DNA from 3 places in the Anoxybacillus sp. B2M1 genome. Region 1 is predicted to be linked to each of the others. Evidence: riboswitches for the same ligand, from Rfam matches in the RefSeq annotation. Region 1 holds a riboswitch; each other region holds the start of a gene.

Evidence for each region. Region 1 has a riboswitch for thiamine pyrophosphate ahead of thiC (phosphomethylpyrimidine synthase ThiC). Riboswitches for the same ligand answer to the same signal wherever they lie in the genome.
Region 2: linked by a shared signal. The riboswitch ahead of thiM (hydroxyethylthiazole kinase) and the one ahead of thiC (phosphomethylpyrimidine synthase ThiC) in region 1 are both predicted to bind thiamine pyrophosphate.
Region 3: linked by a shared signal. The riboswitch ahead of tenA (thiaminase II) and the one ahead of thiC (phosphomethylpyrimidine synthase ThiC) in region 1 are both predicted to bind thiamine pyrophosphate.

The regions. Positions count from the first base shown of each region.
Region 1 covers NZ_CP015435.1:2,163,164-2,170,625, reverse strand. The annotation lists gene GFC28_RS10540 (nitric oxide synthase oxygenase) at 1-576, shown strand, start outside; gene GFC28_RS10535 (NAD(P)-dependent oxidoreductase) at 618-1,499, opposite strand; gene GFC28_RS10530 (methyl-accepting chemotaxis protein) at 2,134-3,387, shown strand; TPP riboswitch at 3,453-3,567, shown strand; gene thiC (phosphomethylpyrimidine synthase ThiC) at 3,717-5,438, shown strand; gene GFC28_RS10520 ((2Fe-2S)-binding protein) at 5,572-6,051, opposite strand; gene GFC28_RS10515 (FAD binding domain-containing protein) at 6,048-6,887, opposite strand; gene GFC28_RS10510 (xanthine dehydrogenase family protein molybdopterin-binding subunit) at 6,889-7,462, opposite strand, start outside.
Region 2 covers NZ_CP015435.1:473,471-480,932, reverse strand. The annotation lists gene thiE (thiamine phosphate synthase) at 1-501, opposite strand, end outside; gene thiD (bifunctional hydroxymethylpyrimidine kinase/phosphomethylpyrimidine kinase) at 511-1,323, opposite strand; gene thiM (hydroxyethylthiazole kinase) at 1,335-2,144, opposite strand; TPP riboswitch at 2,227-2,338, opposite strand; gene GFC28_RS02370 (glycosyltransferase family 2 protein) at 2,390-3,412, opposite strand; gene GFC28_RS02365 (DUF6044 family protein) at 3,426-5,093, opposite strand; gene GFC28_RS02360 (FdhF/YdeP family oxidoreductase) at 5,402-7,462, opposite strand, start outside.
Region 3 covers NZ_CP015435.1:1,954,299-1,961,760, reverse strand. The annotation lists gene GFC28_RS09440 (glycoside hydrolase family 13 protein) at 1-1,469, shown strand, start outside; gene GFC28_RS09435 (YfiT family bacillithiol transferase) at 1,808-2,335, shown strand; gene GFC28_RS09430 (class I SAM-dependent rRNA methyltransferase) at 2,363-3,547, opposite strand; TPP riboswitch at 3,690-3,797, shown strand; gene tenA (thiaminase II) at 3,901-4,614, shown strand; gene GFC28_RS09420 (ECF transporter S component) at 4,583-5,170, shown strand; gene GFC28_RS09415 (ABC transporter ATP-binding protein) at 5,183-6,673, shown strand; gene GFC28_RS09410 (energy-coupling factor transporter transmembrane component T family protein) at 6,648-7,433, shown strand; gene tenI (thiazole tautomerase TenI) at 7,446-7,462, shown strand, end outside.

The DNA of each region.
Region 1 (7,462 bases):
GTTATTCAAGTTTCAGGAAAACAGCCGAAATGGTTCGAAATTCCAAAAGAGCTTGTGTTAGAAGTGCCGCTGGAACATCCGAGTTTTTCATGGTTTCGGGATCTGCAGTTAAAATGGTATGCAGTGCCAATTATTTCTGATATGTGTCTGGAAATTGGCGGCATTCGCTACATGGCTGCGCCATTTAACGGATGGTATATGGAAACGGAAATCGGGGCGCGCAATTTGGCTGACGATTACCGTTACAATATGCTTCCAAAGATCGCTTCTTGCATGGGGCTTGATATGAGTACAAATGCAACACTTTGGAAGGATAAAGCATTAATTGAATTAAACATGGCTGTGCTTTATTCTTATAAAAAAGCGGGTGTCAGTATGGTCGACCACCATACAGCCGCCCAGCAATTTAAATTGTTTGAGCAGAAAGAACAGGAAGCGTGCCGCCATGTCACAGGGGATTGGACGTGGCTGATTCCTCCTGTTTCACCAGCGACAACGCACATTTTTCATAAAAACTATGACAATACGGTCGTTGTGCCGAATTTCTTTTATCAAAGCCGCCCGTATGAATCATAAACGATGAATAAAGGAATATCCGCTGCCTGTCGCTGCGCTGTTTATGGAGACAGGCAGTTATTTTTTTTGGTTGATAAAAACGAATAAATCGCCGAAAAATCTTCCTGAGCCCATCCATTCTGGCTGGCGAGGCCATAGATTTCTTTGGCGACATTCGTAAGCGGCAAAGAAATGTGATGCTCATAAGCGGCTTGGGCGATCAGCTGTAAATCCTTTTGCATATATGCAAGCGGGAATTCTGTTGCGAACTGGCGCTGAAGAATTTTTTCGCGTTTCCCGTTTAAAAAGGGGGCAGCGGTCGGACCGTTCAGAAGCGTGTTGACAACCGTTTCTGTCTCTAATCCAAACGCTTCGCCAAGTGTGACCGCCTCCGCGAAAGCTGCCATTGAATGAGCGAGCATTAGATTCACGACAAGCTTCATGGCTGTTCCTTTTCCATTTTCTCCTTGATAATGGATCGCTTTCCCCATGACATTCAACATCGATTCCACTTTCTTAAGATCTTTCTGATCCCCGCCTACAAAAAAGACTAACTCTCCTTTTTCGGCCGGAATCACCGAGCCGGAGACAGGAGCATCTAAAAAGCGAATGCCTTGCTTTCTGGCCTCTTCTGCCATTTGGCGCGTAAAGGACGGATCCACCGTGCTGCAGTCCACCCACAGCTTTTCTGGCGATAAATGATGCAAAAAGCCGTTTTCCCCAAAAGCAGCGGCTTCAACCGCTTTTGGATGGGCAAGCATCGTAAAGAGTACATCGGCTTGTTCAGCGGCTTCTTTCGGCGAATTGGCCCACTTTGCTCCTGCTTCTAACAGCGGAGCGGCTTTTTCTTTTGTGCGGTTATGGACGATAAGCTCATGCCCGCTTTCAAGTAAATTTCTTGCCATACGGCTTCCCATAAGTCCTAGACCAATGAATCCGATCATCGTTAATCCCCTTTCCTTTTTTAAACGCTTCCCACCTACACTTTGCCGAGAAGGAGGGGGTAGGTATTCCCGCCCATGGAAAAGGAGGGGGGGGCGTTTTCCCCTGTTTCATGGGATAATATTGGCTCCTTTTTTTCGTGATTTTACCACTTTTGTTTCGTGTGATTCAAGGAAAATGACAGCGCTGGAAAACGTCGCTTCCTCCCTCGCTTGTGCCGTCAGCGCTGAAGTGGAATGCGAAATCAGAGTTGATAACAGAAGCAATCAATCGCTGGGATTTTGCCAAGAGGGAGAAATAGATAGCTAGGGGAGGGCTGCCTCCATTTTTGCGCACTGAAAAGCAGGCTCTTGCCGATTTCCATCGCATGGAGCAAGCAGATCCGCTACGAGGAAAATATTCAGCATGCGATAGTCCTAGAGAAATGCCCAATGCTTCATGAGACGAAATAGAATAGGTGAAGAATCAAATAGTCGTTGTTCGTTATATTTATAAAATAATAAGAGCGAATATATAATTTATATGTCTTAATATGTCGGTTTTTAAAAGTATACTATAATAAAAATTATCTTCCGTTTTGTAGAAAAAGAATGATATAATATTTATGAATTGACTGAAAATTCGGAGGGAACAAAGGTGTCACTATCAAGCTATATTATTCGCACTTTGATGGTTGTCATTCCTGGAGTGGTATTAATTGCTCTAGCGGTATGCTTAGGAAACGGGATCAGTGGTTCCGCTTTTGGATGGACTATAGCAGGGACGGCATTATTTGGCATTGTTCTAGGTATTTTGTCAGCTACTTTAAATTATCGTCGTTTTGTTGCACCGATTGCGATCATTAATGACTATTTAGAAAAAATGACGGAAGGCGATTTATCTGTGCGAGTTCCTGTGGAGAGTGTCAAAGAACTGAGGCCGATTGCTCTTTGCATGAACGAAATGGCCAAAACATGGGGTGAGGTCATGGCGCATATGAAGCGCCATTCAGATGAGATGACGCTATTTGCCGAGCAACTTTCCCATAATACGGAGCAAACAACAAAAGCGACGGAACAAATTGCAACAACCATGGAAAACATCGTATCTCACTCAGACCAACAAGCCAAGATGACAAAAGAAACGTCTTATTCCACGAATGAAATTTCCAGTTCCTTACTGCAAGTCGCTGCGAATACAGAACAGGTGACCACAAATGCAGGCGAAATGCTGACGAAAGCGGCAGCAGGAAAACAATCGATTGAAAAAATGGAAGAGCAAATGCGTTTTATTCATGAGCATGTCCAATTGCTCGGTCAAATCATTAAAGGATTAGGAGAACGTTCTACTGAAATCGGCCAAATCACGCAAGTCATCACAGGGATTTCTTCACAAACCAACTTGCTCGCATTAAATGCGGCAATCGAGGCAGCGCGGGCGGGAGAGCAAGGGAAGGGATTTGCCGTTGTCGCTGATGAAGTGAGAAAGCTGGCAGAGCAATCGGCACAATCCGCCCAGCAAATTACAAAATTAATTGATGACATTCAACAAGAAACCGATAAAGCCATTGGGTCAATGGATGTTGTTGCCGATGAGGTTTCTCAAGGGCTTCATGTCGTTCAAACAGCCGGACTTTCTTTTGAACAAATCCGGCAATCTATTAACGGGGTCAATGAACAAATTGAAGGAGTTTCAGTCGTGATTCGCCAAATGACGCAAAGCGCCCAGAGCGTTGCTTCAGCCATTGAACATATGGCAGAAATCGTGGAACAATCGTCAGCGGGCTCTAGCCATATTTCAGCAGCAACCCAAGAACAAATGGCTTCTATGGAAGAAATCGCTTCTTCTGCTTCTGCGCTGAATGAAATGGCTGGAGAAATGCAGAATCTATTAGGGAAATTTCGGGTATAGGAAAACATAAGAAAAATGTTTACATAAATGAATAAATATGCTAAACTTTCCCTGAAAGTAAATAATGGATCTACTAGGGGAGTCCAATAGCTTGGACTGAGAGAAGGACGCGCGAAAGTTCTTTGACCCTTTGAACCTGATCTGGGTTATGCCAGCGTAGGGAAGTAGATAGTGGGAGTATGGATTGTTGCATATACTTTGCGCTATTTGTTGATTCCATCGGGTTCTCTTTTTGGAGAACCCGATTTTTGCTTTTTTCCCCACCGTCTTTTTTCGTACGTTTTGGTGTAGCCCTTAGATCGAATGAAACAAAAAGGAGGAAGGGTTGCATGCAAAACGTTTTATCTTCTATGCCGTTTCCAGCGAGTAAAAAAGTGTATGTAGAAGGATCGCGTCCTGATATTCGCGTTCCTATGCGTGAAATTACGCTAAGCCCAACCAAGACGGAAGCCGGAGAGTCTAAAAACGATCCGATCTGTGTATATGACACGAGCGGACCGTATACCGACACGGAATTTCAAGCGGACATTTACCGCGGGCTTCCTGAACTGCGCAAGCGTTGGATTTTAGAAAGAGACGATGTCGAGGAATACGAAGGACGGCCAGTGTGTCCAGAGGACAACGGTCTCTCAAAAGGAAAGGAATCGAACGTCTATCTTCCCTTTAAGCGGACGCCGCTACGTGCCAAAAATGGCAAGGCAGTCACACAAATGCATTATGCGAAACGCGGGATCATTACTCCGGAGATGGAATTTGTCGCTATTCGAGAGCAGATGGATCCGGAGCTGGTTCGTCAAGAGATCGCGGCCGGGCGGGCGATTATCCCAGCCAATATCAACCATCCGGAAAGTGAACCAATGATTATTGGAAGACGTTTTCATGTCAAAATTAACGCTAATATCGGCAATTCAGCCGTCACTTCATCGATTGACGAGGAAGTGGAGAAAATGCTCTGGGCTGTCCGCTGGGGAGCAGATACGATCATGGATTTATCAACAGGAAAGCAGATTCATACGACGAGAGAGTTTATTATTCGTAATTCCCCTGTTCCAGTTGGGACGGTTCCGATCTATCAAGCGTTGGAAAAGGTGAATGGAATAGTTGAAGATTTATCGTGGGAAGTTTATCGCGATACACTGCTTGAGCAGGCTGAACAAGGCGTTGACTATTTTACGATTCACGCTGGGGTATTGCTTCGTTATATACCGTTGACCATTGGAAGAACAACAGGAATTGTGTCGCGCGGTGGCTCGATTATGGCGCAATGGTGTTTGGCCCATCATCAGGAAAATTTCTTATACACTCATTTTGAGGAAATTTGCGAAATTTTAAAGTCCTATGATATCGCCATATCGTTGGGAGACGGTTTGCGGCCTGGATCGATTGCCGATGCCAATGATGAAGCGCAATTTGCAGAATTAGAGACGCTTGGCGAGCTCACTCAAATAGCATGGAAGCATGATGTCCAAGTGATGATTGAAGGTCCTGGGCATGTGCCGATGGATAAAATCAAAGAAAATGTCGACAGGCAGATGGAGATTTGCCATGGTGCGCCATTTTATACGCTTGGTCCGCTGACGACGGATATCGCCCCGGGATATGACCATATTACATCAGCGATCGGTGCGGCAATGATCGGCTGGTATGGAACCGCGATGCTTTGTTATGTGACGCCGAAAGAGCATTTAGGATTGCCGAATAAGGAGGATGTGCGCCAGGGAGTGATTGCTTATAAAATTGCCGCGCATGCTGCTGACTTAGCGAAAGGGCATCCAGGGGCGCAAATGCGGGATGATGCGCTGTCGAAAGCGCGCTTTGAGTTTCGTTGGAACGACCAATTCCATCTCTCGCTGGACCCGGAACGGGCTAGGGAATATCACGATGAGACACTCCCGGCGGAAGGGGCGAAGGTGGCTCATTTTTGTTCCATGTGCGGCCCCAAATTTTGTTCGATGAAAATTTCCCATGATTTACAAAAAAGCATAAAAGAGGACGGGATGAAGCAAAAAGCGAAGGAGTTTGTTGAAACCGGTTCGAGACTTTATCAATGATAAACTCAATAGGAACATGGATTTGTCTTGCTGACGGATCACGCGGTGCGTATGAAACAAATAAGAAAGAGCATCTGGTTCATTCACAGAAAAGCCTTCCCCGGCCAGTATGGCGGGAAAGGCTAAAAAGTAATCAGTCTTTGCTTGCTTGCTTTTCTGCAAGCACAGATTTGACCGCCTGCTCAATTTCAAAGTAGCTGGTGCAACGACAAACATTGGATTCAAGCCACTTTTCAATGATTGGTTCCGAGGCGTTCGGCGTGCTTTCCACAAGAGCATGGGCGTTCATAATAAACCCGGGCGTGCAATATCCGCATTGAAAGGCGAAATGCTCGACAAATGCTCGTTGGATGGGGGCATCGCGCAATCCCTCAATGGTTGTAACGGATTTTCCAATGGCTTCAATGGCTAGTATCATACACGATTTAATCGGCGTTTTATCCATCAATACGGTGCATGCACCGCAATCGCCGTTTAAACAACCCGGCTTGGCGCCTGTCAAACCAAGGTGATTGCGAAGAACAAAAAGAAGTGTATCCGCTTGTCTGGCTATCACGGAGTATTTCTCTCCATTGACAGTAAGCGGTATTTCACATTTGGATGATGAACTCATCTTTCGGCCTCCTCCAGTTCAGTAAGAATGTCCCAAAGCGTATTTTTTAACACAAATAAACGATATTCCGCTGAACCTTCGATATCATCCAAAATCGGTTCGGGCAATTGCTGTAACGCATAGTCGATTCGTGCGTCGATCGGAAGATGGCGGGCATTTAACATCTCTTCTACTTTTGGCGAACGAAATGGAAATGGACAGACGCCGCTAAAAGCAGTGCGGAGTTCATTTCCTTTTTTTAAAGCGGAAACGGTGACGAGCGGGTAGCCAACCTTGCCCTGTTTTCGGCGTTTCATATGGACATGGGGCATCGTTAAATATGCCGCATTCATTTTGACTTGCACAAGAAACTCCCCAGGCTGCAGTTGGATGCTTTGCTGGAAGACTTCATGAATCGGTCTTTGCTGAACCCCCGATTTTCCAGCAATCACAATATCACTGTCTACAAGTAAAAGAGGCAGTACGGTTTCACGGTAAAAAATTTGGCCGCAAATGTTGCCTCCAAGCGTAATCTGATTGCGCGCCGTGCGATCTGCAATTTCACTTGCCGCCTTGGCTAATAGCGGAAATGCGTTTGTTTCCTCAATAGCGGTAAGAGTAAGAGCGGTGCCGAGTACTAATTGATTTTGTGAAATGTCAAATGACTGGCATTCTGGAATGTGCTTGATATCAATAACGGCATCTGCAAATACAAGATTTAGGCGCGAGAGGGTAATGATTTCTGTTCCTCCGCTATAATAGATGGGCGTTTTTCCTTGACGCTGAAGCGATGCAAATAACTGAACGGCCTCTTCGATTGATGATGGACGATGGTATGTGAAATCAAACGAAACCATATTATTTCCCCTTTTGCGCTCGCCAAATTTGTTCAGGGAACAGCGGCAGTTTGTTAAGAGGAACACCAGCAGCGATTGATAAGGCATTGGCCAGTGCTGCAGGAATGCCGATGAGACCGTGCTCTCCAGCGCCTCGTGCTCCATAAGGTGCATCTATTTGAGGTGTTTTGATAAAATCGGCTATATATTCTGGATGCTCGCCAAAGCGGATTGGCTGATAGGTCCGTATCTGTGGATTTAATACGCGCTCATATCGGTCAAATAAAAAGGTTTCGCGGCTGGCAAAGCTCAGCCCCATGCTCATTGCCCCGATGATCTGTCCGATCGCTGCTTTCCAATTGAGCACTTCCCCGATATCAACGACCGATACGGCTTTAAGAATTTGATAGGTGCAATCGCGTTTATCGAATTCAATTTCTACTGCATGGGCACATACCGTCCACTCTGGGCCGGGCTTCCCTGCTCCTGTTTCCTTATCAAGAGGAGTTAAATGACGCAACGTGTAGTTGCCGCGCCCAATAATTTGTCCGCCAATCGCGTTTCCGTTCGGATATTTATAGCCATAAGCAATATCT
Region 2 (7,462 bases), 1.7 Mb from region 1:
CGACAGACCATGCTCACGCATAAGACGAAGAACGGCCGTTCCTTGTGCCTCTTTTGCATCTTCTTTTGTGCTGGTTGGAAAAATAGGACCGACTCCAAGATAGTCAGCGCCTTGCTCAATGGCGCGTTTCGCTTCTGCCAAATTATGAGCTGAAACGCCGAGAATTTTATTTCCTATTTTTTTTCGTACGACATCTGCCCGTTCATCGTCTTGTCCAATATGGACCCCATCAGCATCAAGCTCTAATGCTAGCTCCACATCATCATTCACAATAAACGGAATATGGTGCTTCCGGCAAAGCGCTTGCAACTCTTTGGCTAATGCATACTGCTCCTTTTTCGAAAGAGCCCCTTTGCCCTTTTCGCGAAATTGAAACATCGTAATTCCGCCTTCAATCGCTTCTGTCAGCACCTCTAACGGACTTCGTTCACAATTGTTGCTTCCCATAATAAAATAAACACGTAATTGCTCTTTCAGACTATTCATTGAAGTTTGCGCCATTTTCATCACCTACGACATCCATTTTTGCCGATACGCCCAATGGTTGGTTGGGCCATGTCCATTTCCGATCCCCAGTTCGTTTTCAATCGCGGCTTGAATAAATGCTTTCGCTGTTTCGATCGCTTCATGGACGCTGCGCCCTTTAGCAAGCTCCGCTGTTACTGCCGCGGCAAACGTGCAGCCTGTTCCATGCGTATGTCTCGTTTCAATTCGGGCACTCTTGAAATAGGAAAATTCACGGCCATCATATAGCAAATCAACCGCCTCATTTTCATCATCATCGTGGCCTCCTTTAATGACCACGTACGTGACTCCGATTTTGTGAAGCTGTTTTGCCGCTTCTTGACGATCCTCTAATGTGCGGATCTTCATCCCCGTCAATACTTCTGCCTCTGGAATGTTAGGAGTGGCTACCATCGCCAGCGGCAACAAATGTGTTTTTAACGCTGACACCGCTGCTTCCTGTAAAAGTGGTGCCCCGCCTTTAGCGATCATAACCGGGTCAACGACAAGCCGACGCCAGCCAAATTGCTTCACCTTTTTCGCTACGGCTTGGATGATATCTGCATTAAACAACATGCCCGTTTTGACGGCATCTGCTCCTAAGTCCGTACCAATGGATTCAATCTGCTGCTCAACGGCTTCTACAGAAAGCGGATACACTCCCTGCACGCCAAGCGTATTTTGCGCCGTTACCGCCGTTAATGCAGACATTCCAAAGACGCGTAACTCTTGAAATGTTTTTAAATCCGCCTGAATGCCGGCTCCACCTCCACTGTCTGACCCAGCAATCGTTAATGCTTTATAGACTTGATTCACCATGTCTCTCCCCTTCATTCAACTTTGGTAAAGGAGCCATATTGACTAATGGCCTCCGCGCCAACTTTGGCCAACTGATTTAAAAAGGCGATTTGAAAGCTTCCAGGCCCATGCTCTGCCGCTTCATCAGCAGCTAGTTGCGCCGCCACGCCATAGCTGACAAGCGCCGCTGTGGCCGCTGCTGCATAGTCCTTTTCAACAGCCGCAAACGCTCCGATTACAGACGTGACAAGGCAGCCTGTCCCAGTGACTTTTGTTAACAGCGAATGACCGTTATGAACCACATAAACCGTCGCTCCGTCTGTGACAACATCGTCCTTTCCGGTAATAGCGACTGTCGTTTTTAACTGCTGTGCTGCTTTTTTCGCTAACGCCACCACATCGCCGCTTCCTTCGGCGGCATCGACTCCTTTAATCTCCCACCGCTCGCCGATAACATTCGCGATTTCTGCTGCATTGCCGCGGATGACGGCAATATTTAATTGACGGACTATTTTTCGGGCGGTTTCCGTGCGATATGGCGTCGCTCCCGCTCCAACCGGATCGAAAATCACAGGAACTCCCTGTTCATTTGCCGCCTTGCCGGCAATCAGCATCGCTTCAATTTCCTGTTCATTTAGCGTGCCGATATTTAAAACAAGCGCTCCGGCAATTCGCGCCATATCCGCTACTTCTTGCTTGGCATAGGCCATCACTGGTGAAGCGCCAAGCGCAAGCAGACCATTTGCTGTAAAATTGGTTACAACTACATTTGTGATGTTATGCACAAGCGGATTAGCCTTGCGCACTTGATCCAACACTTCTGCCACATGTTGCAAATTCATCTTTTCCATCCTCTCCCTTATTCGTTTGTCCAGCTGGATTGGCAAATAAAAATGCACTTTGCGCGTAAGCAAAGTGCATCTATATCGCCTCTATCACTTTCCCTACGCTGGCATTACCCAACAGGTTCAAACGGTCAACGGCGGATGATAGCCGTACTCTCAGCCTGATTCCACAGACTCCCGTATCCTTTTCACTGTTTACAAGCACAGTCTACCCCTTCTCGCCCGAGAATGCAAGCAAAAAATTATGTGCTCCCTCCCGGCAATGATTCCGTTCTTCTTGGCTCTTCATGAAACGAGGAAGATCGCGGCAATGGCAAATTAAATAAATCTAAATCCACAATATAACGAGGGCGCCGTTTCGTTTCTTTATAAATCTTTCCGATGTATTCACCGATTAGCCCAAAAGCAATCAGCTGCAGTCCTCCAAGCAGCCAAATCGATGTAATCAACGATGTCCATCCCGTTTGTGTGTGACCGGTCCATTTTAAAAACAGGAAGTAAGCACCAAATAATAGGCTGACAAAAAAAGAAACAAACCCGATCATGGAAATAAAGCGAATAGGTGTCACACTAAATGACGTAATACCGTCAAGAGCAAAGGAAATCATTTTTTTTAGCGGATATTTTGTTTCACCGGCAAGTCGTTCCTTTCGATCATAATAAACAACAGTTGAACGAAATCCAAGCAATGGAACAATTCCTCGCAAAAATAAATTGGCTTCTTCAAATCGTTCCAGCTCTTCAACCGCACGCCTGCTCATCAAGCGGTAATCGGCATGATTATATATAAGGTGAACGCCCATCGCCTTCATCATCCTATAAAATCCCTGTGCTGTATGACGCTTGAAAAACGTATCTGTATCGCGGCGATTGCGAACTCCGTATACAATCTCATACCCTTCATGAAATTTTTGTACAAACTGGCGGATGATCGACACATCATCCTGTAGATCGGCGTCAATGGAAATGATACAATCTGAGCGAGTTTTTGCGGAAAACAAACCAGCTAATAATGCATTTTGATGGCCGGCATTATGGGCAAGCTTGACCCCTTTGACCTCCGGATAATGCAAACTCGCTTTGTAAATGATCGTCCATGTTGCATCTTGGCTTCCATCATCGACAAATAGTAAAGCACTATATTCGGAAATAAGCCGCTCCCTGACAAGCTGTTCGCGCAGTTCGCGCAGCTGACGAATCGTTTCCGGAAGCACTTCTTCTTCGTTATAGCAAGGTACAACAATCGTTAATACAGGTTCGCTCATGATGCTCTCCTCCCTATGATGCTAGTTTGTATAAATAAATCGTCCATGCGGATTCCTTGGAATGAAACACTTTTTCAAGCCGTAGCTGATTTTGGGCTGCGTTTTCGATCGGCAGCGCCGAAAAAATATAACGGCCGCCCATCTCGCGGAATACATCGGTATTCAGCTCTAAATGTTGAATTTTCTTCTTTGAATTCTTTTTAAACATATAGTGCTTGCCAAGCTCATCGACAAATAAATAGCAACGGCCGCCCCACTTATCGAAATACTTGCGCAGCGTCTGGTTTTTTGCTAGCTCAGGAGCAATGATTTGCCGAAATTGATGTTTATATTCGAGCGGATAAAAATTGTTGTACGTATCCAGCGTATAAAAGCCGTTATATTGAGCAATGGCCGGATGAATGCCGATACTGGCAACGCGATATGTATCAACAGGCCGCGCGATATAACGTTTAATTTCCGCGAATTGTTTTTCAGCGTAGAACTGACGAAACGACGGCTTATTTTGATACATAATTTCTTCGTTAAATATAGCTAAAATAAAAAGCTGCAGCGCAAGCGCCAGCCACACAACATTTTTCCATGCTTTAGCATGCTGCCATATGATTCGCAATGAAAGAGCAAACAATACGTAAATCACCATAGGTCGCAAGAAGTGATAGCGGGCAAAATTAAACTTATTAAGAAGATCAAACCGTTCTGTAAGTGGCAGCCACCCTCGATAAAACCAAAACGCATACCACATTGAAAGGGCAAAGTTAAGCACATGGAGAAATAAAAACAGCTTTTCTTGCCGCCATTGCTTCTTTTTTCCCACAAAATACAAGGCGAAAAGCGTGATTGGTAAAATCACGAGTCCGTGCACGGTCATGACATGCGTATGACCAAGAATATAATTTTTAAATGTCAAACGAACCGCACGCCAAAAAGAAAGATCAGCATGAAAATATTCATCGCGGCTTGTTGGCTCTTCGGAAAATAGAAGTGAATGAACAAGCCGATAATCAACGGCTAAATATAACACCGTCATATAGATGATGGCGGCCAAAAAGCGCAGATTCCATCTTTTATACCTCGATGCATCCACAAGCCACCAAATGCCCAGAGCACTGAGGAAAAAGAAGAAACCAAGTACAAGACCAGAGTATAGCGGCAATAGTGTAAGCACGAGATAATCCACCCACGACCGCCTGCCAGCGCGAATATTTAAAAACGCCCAAAGTGCCAGCGGCATACCAAGCGTGCTTAACATTCCGGACGGCCAAAATGGTGTTAATGCAAAAGCAAGTGCTACACCAATGCGAATCCATGCCCATTCTTTCTCCCTCATAACATGCGTTTTCAGCAATAAGTACATTCCGATAAAAGCAAATACCCTTGTAATCAGCTGGCTGAGTCCATAAGCATAAATCGATGGAAATAACGCATGGAGCCATACGATTCCGCTAAATTCTGTTCCAAAGGCATTTCGCGGCAGACCGTTAATGATTTGCGGAATGACCGCCCCCACCGGCCCAAACAGCTGACCGCTGTTGGCGAGCACCTTGTACCAAGCGATGTTGGAATCTAAATTATCATGTACTCGCATATGCGCATTCTCGCCTAAAATAAAATAAGGCGATACAAACAAAGCGATCACAAGGAATGAGAAGAGCAAAAGTCGCTTTTCTGTTATCGTCATTTCTTCTCCTCCTCTTGTCTGATCATGTTATTTTTATCTTTTAACAAAAAGAGGAAATTATACAGAAAAAAATTGCATGTATAGCAAAAACGTGCGGCTCGATCGTCTCTATACTATGGACACAACTCTATGAGCCGCCTTTGTTCTCAAGAAGCACCATGCATATCAAGTGTGGTCTAAGTCGATACAACCCCTTTCATCGTTGCGTCCTGCCTCTCTTTTGCTGAACCCCTAACATTTCGGCGCTTGATGCCCCCATAAAAAAACGGCGCCATTCCCTCTTATTTGGAATGGCGCTTTCGCAAACGTTATTCTACATTTAATTCGAGCTCTTCCATCCGTTTTTCTGCATAGTTTTGATCCTTTTGCGCATGATAATGCTCCGCTTTTTCAACGATGGCCACCGTATTGTATTCCGGAATGTGCGCGTATGTTTCATACACTCCTTGTGGAATGAGCACATTTCCCTCCGGCCAATAAACGGCGATGTTGCCGCGTTTGATGTCCGCGTATTTGGCGCTCCCCTGCATCATGCCATGCCGGTTGTACACAACGATCGGTTCACCGTCGCGAATATGGAGCGATTTGGCGTCTTCTTCGTTCAGCAAAATATCATAACGGTCGGCGTTATTAAACGGGTCTTTCTCGCTATAGACCATCGAATTGAACTGCTTGCCCCGCCTTGTTGTGACAAAAAAGCTGCCTTCTGTCTTGCGCAGCTCTGGCAATTCGATCGGAATAAGGTTTCCGCGGCCGTCTGGGGTCGGGCATATGCCGCCCTCACAAAGCCACGCGCCGCCCCATTGAAACACATCGCCTTTTTTCCGCAAATGTTGAATGCCATCGTAATTTCGGTTGGCCACCGCGATTTCGTCGCGGATTTGCTGGGCGTTTTGAAACTTGATGAGATGCTTTTGTTCCGGCTTGACTCTAGAGGCGAGATCAACATAAATTTCCCATTCGGCGCGCGCTTCCTCAATGCGCGGGCCGTCAATTTCCGGACTGAAATAGACCATCCGCTCTGTGCTTGTCGAGGTACCGCCACCCGGCTGTTCGTATCGCGTCATCGCCGGTAAAATAATCACCTCTTCCTTCGCATTTAAGAGCGTTGAAGTATTGAAAATAATATCTTGATGCACGCGCAACTCCAACTGTTCAAGCGCCTGGCGAACGAAATCAGGATTCGGCATCGTCTCAAGAAAATTGCCGCCGCTCGTATACAGCAGCTTCACTTTTCGTTCATGACCATCTGGAAGCAAGATGTTTTCAATCGTTTGTCCGATTGTGTCCCCTTGCCAGCGAGGAATCGGAAAGCCCCATATTTGTTCAAGACGGGTAATATTTTCCTCATCAAATTCGCCGCCCGGAAGAACAAATGGGTCAGCCCCCATTTCCCCCGAACCTTGCACGCCGCTATGGCCGCGAATCGGCATGACGCCGCAATGCTCACGTCCGATAAACCCGCGAAGCAAGGCAAGGTTAACGACTTGTGACACATTATCCGTACCGAACCGGTGCTGAGTCAATCCCATGCTCCAAACAAATACAGCTGACTTGGCATTAGCTAGTAATCTAGCAAACTCATACATTCGTTCCTTTGAAAGCCCCGATGACTGCTCAAGCGTCTGCCAATCATATTTCGCGACATGCGCACGCAGCTCGTCAACACCGTTCGTGTGTTTGGAGACAAACTCCCAATTAATTGCATCCTCCATCTCAAACCAATGCTTGATAACTCCATTTATAAAGGCGATATCTCCGCCAATATGGACTTGATAAAAATCATCTGCGATTTTTGTTCCGAATAAAGCGCTTTCCCAAATGGACGGAATCCAGTAGTTTTCCATAGCCGGCTCACGGTACGGATTCACAACAATGATTTTCGTACCTGCTTTTTTTGCAGCATACATATATTTCGTCGATACCGGCTGGTTGTTGGCGGCCACAGATCCCCAAAAGACAAGAACATCTGTGCCGATCCAATCTTTATAGCTGCAGCTTGATGCACCGATTCCAAGTGAACGCTTTAACGCTGTTTTGCTTGGTGAATGACAAATGCGTGAAGCATTATCGATGTTGTTTGTTCCTAAAAAGCGCGCTACCTTAGCGGCAGTGTAATACACTTCATTCGTAATACCGCGCGCTGTCAAATAAAAAGCGATCTGTTTCGGATCAAGTGAGCGGATTTTTCGGGCAATCCGTTCAAGCGCTTCATTCCAACTAATTCTTGTAAACTTTTTTTCTCCTGGTTTTCGTGACAGCGGATAGGGAATGCGGCCAAGCTTGCGCAGCTCTGTACTGTCCATTTTGCGCAGCTCCTCCACATCTTCCAGCCATTTTGGGTCCATTGCTGGCATCGTATTTAGACG
Region 3 (7,462 bases), 210 kb from region 1:
ATTATTATGCCATTGCTGAAGAGTTTGGAGATATGAACGATTTTGACGAACTGTTGCAGCAAGCGCATAACCGCGGCATGAAAGTCATTTTAGATTTGGTGATTAATCACACAAGCGATGAACATCCGTGGTTTGTAGAGTCACGTTCTGCAAAAGATAGCCCGAAACGCGATTGGTATATTTGGCGCGATGGTAAAAATGGAAAAGAGCCGAATAACTGGGAAAGTATTTTTGGCGGATCGGCTTGGGAATATGATCCGTTGACAAAACAGTATTACTTGCATGTTTTCGCGGCGAAGCAGCCTGATTTAAATTGGGAAAATGATGAGGTGCGCCGCGCGTTGTATGAAATGATTAAGTGGTGGCTGAATAAAGGGATTGACGGTTTTCGTGTTGATGCGATTTCTCATATTAAGAAAAAGCCTGGGCTGCCAGACTTGCCGAATCCCAAGGGGTTGGATTACGTTCCTTCCTTTGCGGGCCATATGAATCAAGAAGGCATTATGGAATATTTAAAAGAGTTGAAAATGCAAACGTTTGCGCAATACGATATTATGACTGTCGGAGAAGCGAATGGCGTAAAGGTGGAGCAGGCGGGGGAATGGGTAGGAGAAAAAGAAGGCATTTTTAATATGATCTTTCAATTTGAACATCTGGGATTATGGGAGAAAACCATCAATCATCAAGTGGATGTCCGCCAATTGAAGCGTGTGTTGACGAAATGGCAAAAAGGGCTTGAAAATGGCGGCTGGAATGCTTTGTTCCTTGAAAATCACGATCAGCCTCGCTCTGTTTCAACATGGGGAAACGATAAGGAATATCTTAACGAAAGTGCCAAGGCGCTGGGGGCGCTCTACTTTTTCATGCAAGGAACTCCGTTCATTTATCAAGGACAAGAAATCGGGATGACCAATGTCCGTTTTCAATCGATTGATGAATATCGTGATATTGCGATTAAAAACCTTTATCGGATCGAGCGGGAAAAGGGACGTTCACATGAAGAAATCATGCCGTCGATTTGGCAAAAAGGACGCGATAATTCCCGCACGCCGATGCAATGGTCTGACGAGCTTCATGCCGGCTTTACTACAGGAACGCCATGGTTAGGAGTCAATGAAAACTATAAAACGATCAATGTAAAAAGGCAGCAAAACGATCCTCATTCGGTTTTTCACTTTTATAAAAAAATGATTCGTCTGCGCAAGGAACATGAAGTATTGGTTTACGGCACGTATGATCTGATTTTAGAAAATGATCAAGCGATTTACGCTTATACGCGGACACTTGGGCATGAACAAGCGGTTGTGATTGTCAATTTGAGCCCTAAATCGGTTCTTTACCGTTATGATGCCATCAAACTATCTTCAGACCATTTAGCGCTGCAAAACTATGAGGTCAAGCCGCATAAAAACGCGACCCGTTTTAAGCTGCGGCCGTACGAAGCGCGTGTTTATATAAATCAAATTTAACATTTGGAGCCGATGCAATGATCTATCGTTTGATGAGTCAACATTTGCTCAAAGTGGGCAGGTGATCATCGATTTCAGTCCGTCCAACCGAACAGCACCGCTTTCAGATGAACGAAATTCTCTGGAAGCGGTTGGTTGTTCATCGCTTGCATTTATGTTTGATATAGAAAATGGAATTGATAGCTGATTGGAAAGAAGAAGCGCTATTTTTTCAATGGTCAATAACAGATCTACGGAGAAGTCTCCCATCTCTAAATAAAGGGGAGGGGGAAGACCTATACTATAGATAAGGATTTACTTAGTGATAGGGCGAATGGTTAAGTGGGAGGGATGAAGAAATGAATGATATTCGCTATCCGATTGGAAAATTTGAAAAGCCAGCTTTGTTTCAAGAAGAGAAGATAAAGGAATGGATCGCTGATACTCGTCAATTGCCAACAGCGATGCGTGAAGCTGTCAGTGGATTCAATGAGGAGCAGTTGAACACACCTTATCGTGAGGGGGGCTGGACGGTAGCGCAAGTGGTCCACCATATGGCGGATGCCAGCATGAATGCGTTTTTGCGCACAAAATGGACGCTTACCGAAGCGGCTCCTTCCATTAAACCATTTGATGAAAATGCTTGGGCCGAAACGGTCGATGCCCGTTCGGTGTCAGTCGAGCTTTCTTTGCGTTTGCTTGAAGGGGTTCATGGACGTTGGACACAGCTGCTTGAATCGTTGGCAACAGAAGATTTTCAAAAAACGTTCTATCATGAAGGGACCAAAACGAAAATCGATTTATATACATTTGTGGCTATGTATGCTTGGCATGGGAAGCATCATACTGCACATATTCAACAATTGCGCCAGAAAAAAGGATGGTGAAATGACGGACATCGTGCTTGATGTCCGTCATTTGCGTGAATGCACTTCGTAGATGGCAAATTTTAAATAATCGCCTTCATCGGCAGCAAGCAGCTTCGGATGATCATAGCCGGCTCCGCTCCAATGGACTTGGCGCAAAATTTTTTTTGCATCAAACGCAGCTTCTTCCACCATTGCTTGAAACATATCAGCATGGACATGGTAGGAGCAGCTGGCTGTAACAAAAAATCCCCCATCCTTTACTAATTTTAAACCGTTTAAGTTAATGTCCTTATATCCGCCCAAGGCCTTTGGAACAGAGTGAGCCGATTTGGCGAATGCCGGGGGATCAACAATCACGACATCCCACTGCTTTCCTTCGTGCACGGCCTCTCGCAAATAATCGAACGCATTGGCGACAACGAAATCAACGTTCATAAAACCGTTTAGTGCTGCGTTTCGTTTCGCTGTCTCAATCGCGTGATCGGAAATATCGACAGCGGTGACATGCTTTGCTCCGTATAAACAAGCATTGAGCATAAACGAGCCTGTATGGGTGAAACAATCCAAAACGGTTGTATCCGTGTCGATGAGCGGGCGAATGGCGGCGCGGTTTTGCCGTTGGTCAAAGAAAAACCCTGTTTTTTGCCCGTTTTCAATATCAACGATGTATTTTACCCCGTTTTCTTCAATGATCACTTCTGTATCGCATGTGCCGTACCAAAATCCTTTTTCTTGCTCAAGCCCTTCCAGCTCGCGGACATATACATCATTGCGCAAATAAATCGCTTTTGGTTGAAATACTTCAAGCAAGCCTTTTAAAATCCAGTCTTTTCGCTTTTCCATTCCAAGGGAAAGAATTTGCACAACAAGTACATCTTCGTATTTATCGACAATAAGCCCCGGCAAAAAATCGGCTTCACCATAAATGGCGCGACAAGAACGGACACCTGGAATCATTCGTTCCCGATATGCCCATGCTTGACGAATCCTTTCCATGAAAAATGTTTCGTTCAATTCTTCGTCTGCATGGTGAGTTAAGACGCGCACAATCATTTGTGAGCGAGGATTAATATACCCCTTTGCGAGAAAGTAATGCTGATGGTTATAGACGTTCACAAAATCGCCTGGTTCAAAATCACCTTCAATGTAGTCTACTTCACTTTGAAAAATCCAAGGATGGCCTTGCTCCAGCCGCTTTTTGCGCTTTCGCTTCAAAAAAACGTTTGCCACATTCTTCACTCCATTAAATTAAGTTATTTGCCTTCTCTATCATACAGAATTGCCGATCAGGAAGCAATGATAGGAGGGGAGGCTTGACAATCATACGAACAGTGATATGATAAATTTAAATAACTTTATATCCATGCTTCTAATCATCCACTAGGGGGGCCTTTAGATAGGCTGAGATCAAAGTGTGCCTTTGAGACCCTTAGAACCTGATCTGGATTATGCCAGCGTAGGGAAGTGGAAGTGGCGTACTGGCTTTATCAATGTTTGTAAACCACTTTCTTTGCGCTCGCGAAAGAAAGTGGTTTTTTATTGATTCAAGCATGGATATGTTTCCAAATGAAGGAGGGATTGACATGTCATTTTCACAGTTATTGCGTCAAAAGGTAGACGCTATTTGGGAGGCAAGCTTTCATCATCCATTCGTCAAGGAGCTTGGTGAGGGAGCGCTTGATCTGGCGTGCTTTCGTTATTATGTTTTGCAAGATTCCTATTATTTAAGCCATTTTGCTAGAGTACAAGCGCTTGGAGCTGCACGAGCGTTTGATTTGGCAACAACAGCGCGGATGGCGCATCATGCGCAAAATACTCAGCAAGCGGAACTATCTTTGCATGAGAAGTTTGCAAAGCAGCTTGGAATCACGGAGGAGGAAAAAGCTTCGTTCGTTCCGGCACCGACGGCTTACGCCTATACTTCTCATTTGTACAGGGCAGCGTATGAAGGTCATTTAGGCGATGTGATTGCTGCTATTTTACCATGCTATTGGCTTTATTACGAAATTGGTGAGAGATTAAAGCATTGTACGCCGCAGGAGCCGATTTATCAAGAATGGATTGCCGCTTATGGATCGGAATGGTTCCGTCAGTTAGTGGAAGAACAAATTCAGCGATTAGATACGGTAGCAGAAAACGTGTCGGAAGCGGATCGCAAGCGAATGGAACAGCATTTTATCATTAGCAGCCAATACGAATATTCATTTTGGGAAATGGCGTACCGTTTAGAAACATGGCCAATTCAAAGAAAGGAGAAAGTAAAGGATGCAGACAACCAAGGGATTGAAATTAGCTGATATTTTAATTACAATTGTCATTTCCATTGTATTTGGAATTGTGTATAAGCTATGGGGACCATTCTACTATTTTGTTAAGCCGTTTGGCTTCCATCTTGATCAACTCATTTATGGAATGTGGTTCATTGCCGCTACTGTTGCCTTTTTAATTATTCGCAAGCCTGGTATTGCCCTTTTGGCGGAAATTGCTGCTTCATCAAGCGAATTTGTGACCGGCTCTGAGTGGGGACTTGAAGTATTAATTTACGGTGTCGTACAAGGATTGTTTGCAGAGCTTGCTTTCGCTGCGTTCCGCTATAAGCGATTTGATGTGTTTGTTGTGTCGCTTGCGGCGATTGGCTCAACCATTGGTTCGTTAATTATGGACTATTATAAAGGATACATTGAAGCGCTGGCTCCATGGAATTTAACATTGTTCTTTGTTGCGCGGTTTGTTGGCGCGATTTTAATTTCCGGCGTGTTTGCTTCCTCTTTAGTGAAAGCACTTGAAGCCACTGGAGTGACACAAATGGTTCGTTCCGCATCAAAAGAAGATTATGATCAGCTAGACCGTTAAAGGGTGAAGAAAATGGAACTCGTAGCTTTTGTTGACCAGCTGAGGCTCAAATTCCCCGGAAAAGAAGGCTTGCTGTTTAAAGACTTGTCAGTTTCTTTTTCAAGAGGGGAGAAAGTATTGCTGTTAGGTCCATCTGGATGCGGCAAATCGACGCTGTTGCAAGTGCTTTGCGGATTAATTCCGCATTCAGTGGACATTCCTATGAAGGCGAAACATATTCAGGTGCCTGATAACTGGGGATATGTGTTTCAAGATCCTGATTCGCAATTTTGTATGCCGTTTGCGGATGAAGAAATTGCTTTTGCGTTAGAAAATATCAGGGTGCCCCGTGAACAAATGGATGATCGCATTTGTGAATTGCTGCAAATGGTTGGATTATCAATCCAGCCACATACAAATATTCATGAGCTATCGGGAGGAATGAAGCAACGTCTGGCGCTTGCTTCGGTTCTTGCGCTTGAGCCTGATGTACTGTTTCTTGATGAGCCGACAGCGATGATTGATGAAGAGGGAACCGCAGAAATTTGGAAGACGGTAAAACAAATTGCTCATGATAAAACGGTGATTGTCGTCGAACATAAAATTGAACATGTGCTGGATTTCGTGGACCGCATCATTTTATTTAATGAAAGCGGAGACATGATCGCGGACGGCGATGCGGCTTCGATCTTTCAAACCTATAAATCTGTGATTGCTTCACAAGGAATTTGGTATCCGGGAGTTTGGGAGGATTATAGAAAAAAGAGGAGAAATGAACAGCCAGCTTCTGCATCAGATCATGAAATCATTTATCTAAAAGAAATGAAAGGATATCGCAAAAAAGAAGCCAAAATTCACATCGACCAAGCAAGTGTCTGCGAAGGAGAGTGGATTGCGATAACGGGGAAAAACGGAGCGGGCAAAAGCACGCTGCTGCATGCGCTCATGAAGTTGATTCCAACCGAGGGCACATATGAACTCTATGGCAAACAGCTGCAAAAAACGAAACAAATCGCTCGCCATATGGCTTTTGTTTTCCAAAACCCAGAGTTTCAGTTTGTGACTCATTCCGTCTGGGAAGAGATGGCTTATTCTCTTCGCTTAGAAAAGCGCACGGAAGAAGAAATTTCTAGAAAGGTTGAACAGCTGTTGGCGACCTTTCACTTGGAAAAACAACGAGATCAGCACCCCTATCAGCTGTCTATGGGGCAGAAGCGTCGCTTGAGTGTTGCGGCCTCCATCATTGGCGGCCAAAAAGTGTTTTTATTGGACGAGCCGACTTTTGGACAAGATGCCAAAAATACGTTCGCACTATTAGAATTGCTTGAATCATACCGGGAGCAAGGAGCAACGATTATGATGGTCACTCATGATGAACAAATTGTGCAGCATTTTGCCACAAGAAGATGGACCATTGCTGAAGGAAAGCTCGTTCATGATGAACCGATCATCAGGAAAACGACAGCTGATGAAGAATTAGGCAAGGAGGATGCGAGCCATGAGATGGAATATAAGCTATCGTGAAACATGGCTTCACCGAACGAATCCGAGCTTAAAATTGCTCGTGATGCTGGCATTATTTGTGGCTGTGTTATTCGTGCATAACCCAAATGTATTAATGAATTTTTCGTTTGGCTTTTTGTTGTTGTTTTTTCTTTATACTGGTTATCCGCTTAAATACTTGTTGCTTTTCTTTGTCCCTTTTTTCGTGATTTTTGTTTCGACCGCCTCTTCCATGACGATGTTTGGGGAGGGAACAACGACTTGGTTTCAATGGGGACTTGTGCATGTTACGAAAGAAAGCTTTTTAAGGGGAATGCATCTTGGTTTTCGCGCTTTATCGTTTGCGCTTTTAGGCTTGCTTTTTTCCTTAACCACGCGTCCTGTTTACTTGTTTTATTCGCTGATGCAGCAGTTAAAGCTGAAGCCCAAATATGCGTACAGCTTTTTGGCAGGAATTCGCTTGCTGCCGATTATGTTGGAGGAATTTCAGACCGTGCGTAATGCTTTAAAAGTACGTGGAGCGGATGCGGAGCGCGGGCTCAACACCAAGCTAAAGCGATACGCGATTCCGCTTTTATCGCAAAGCATTCGCCGAGCACAGCGCATTGCGGTGGCAATGGAGGCGAAGAGGTTTTCTAATCAGACCAATCGAACGTTTTATTATCAAATTGGCTTTAGCAAATATGATGTTATCTTTTTGCTGATCATCATTGGCATAACGGCCCTTGCTTGCTATACAGGAATCGTTTTGCCGTATATTCCAGTAACAGATGTGCGTTAGTGAGGGATTTTGATGAAGAAAGCGCTTCA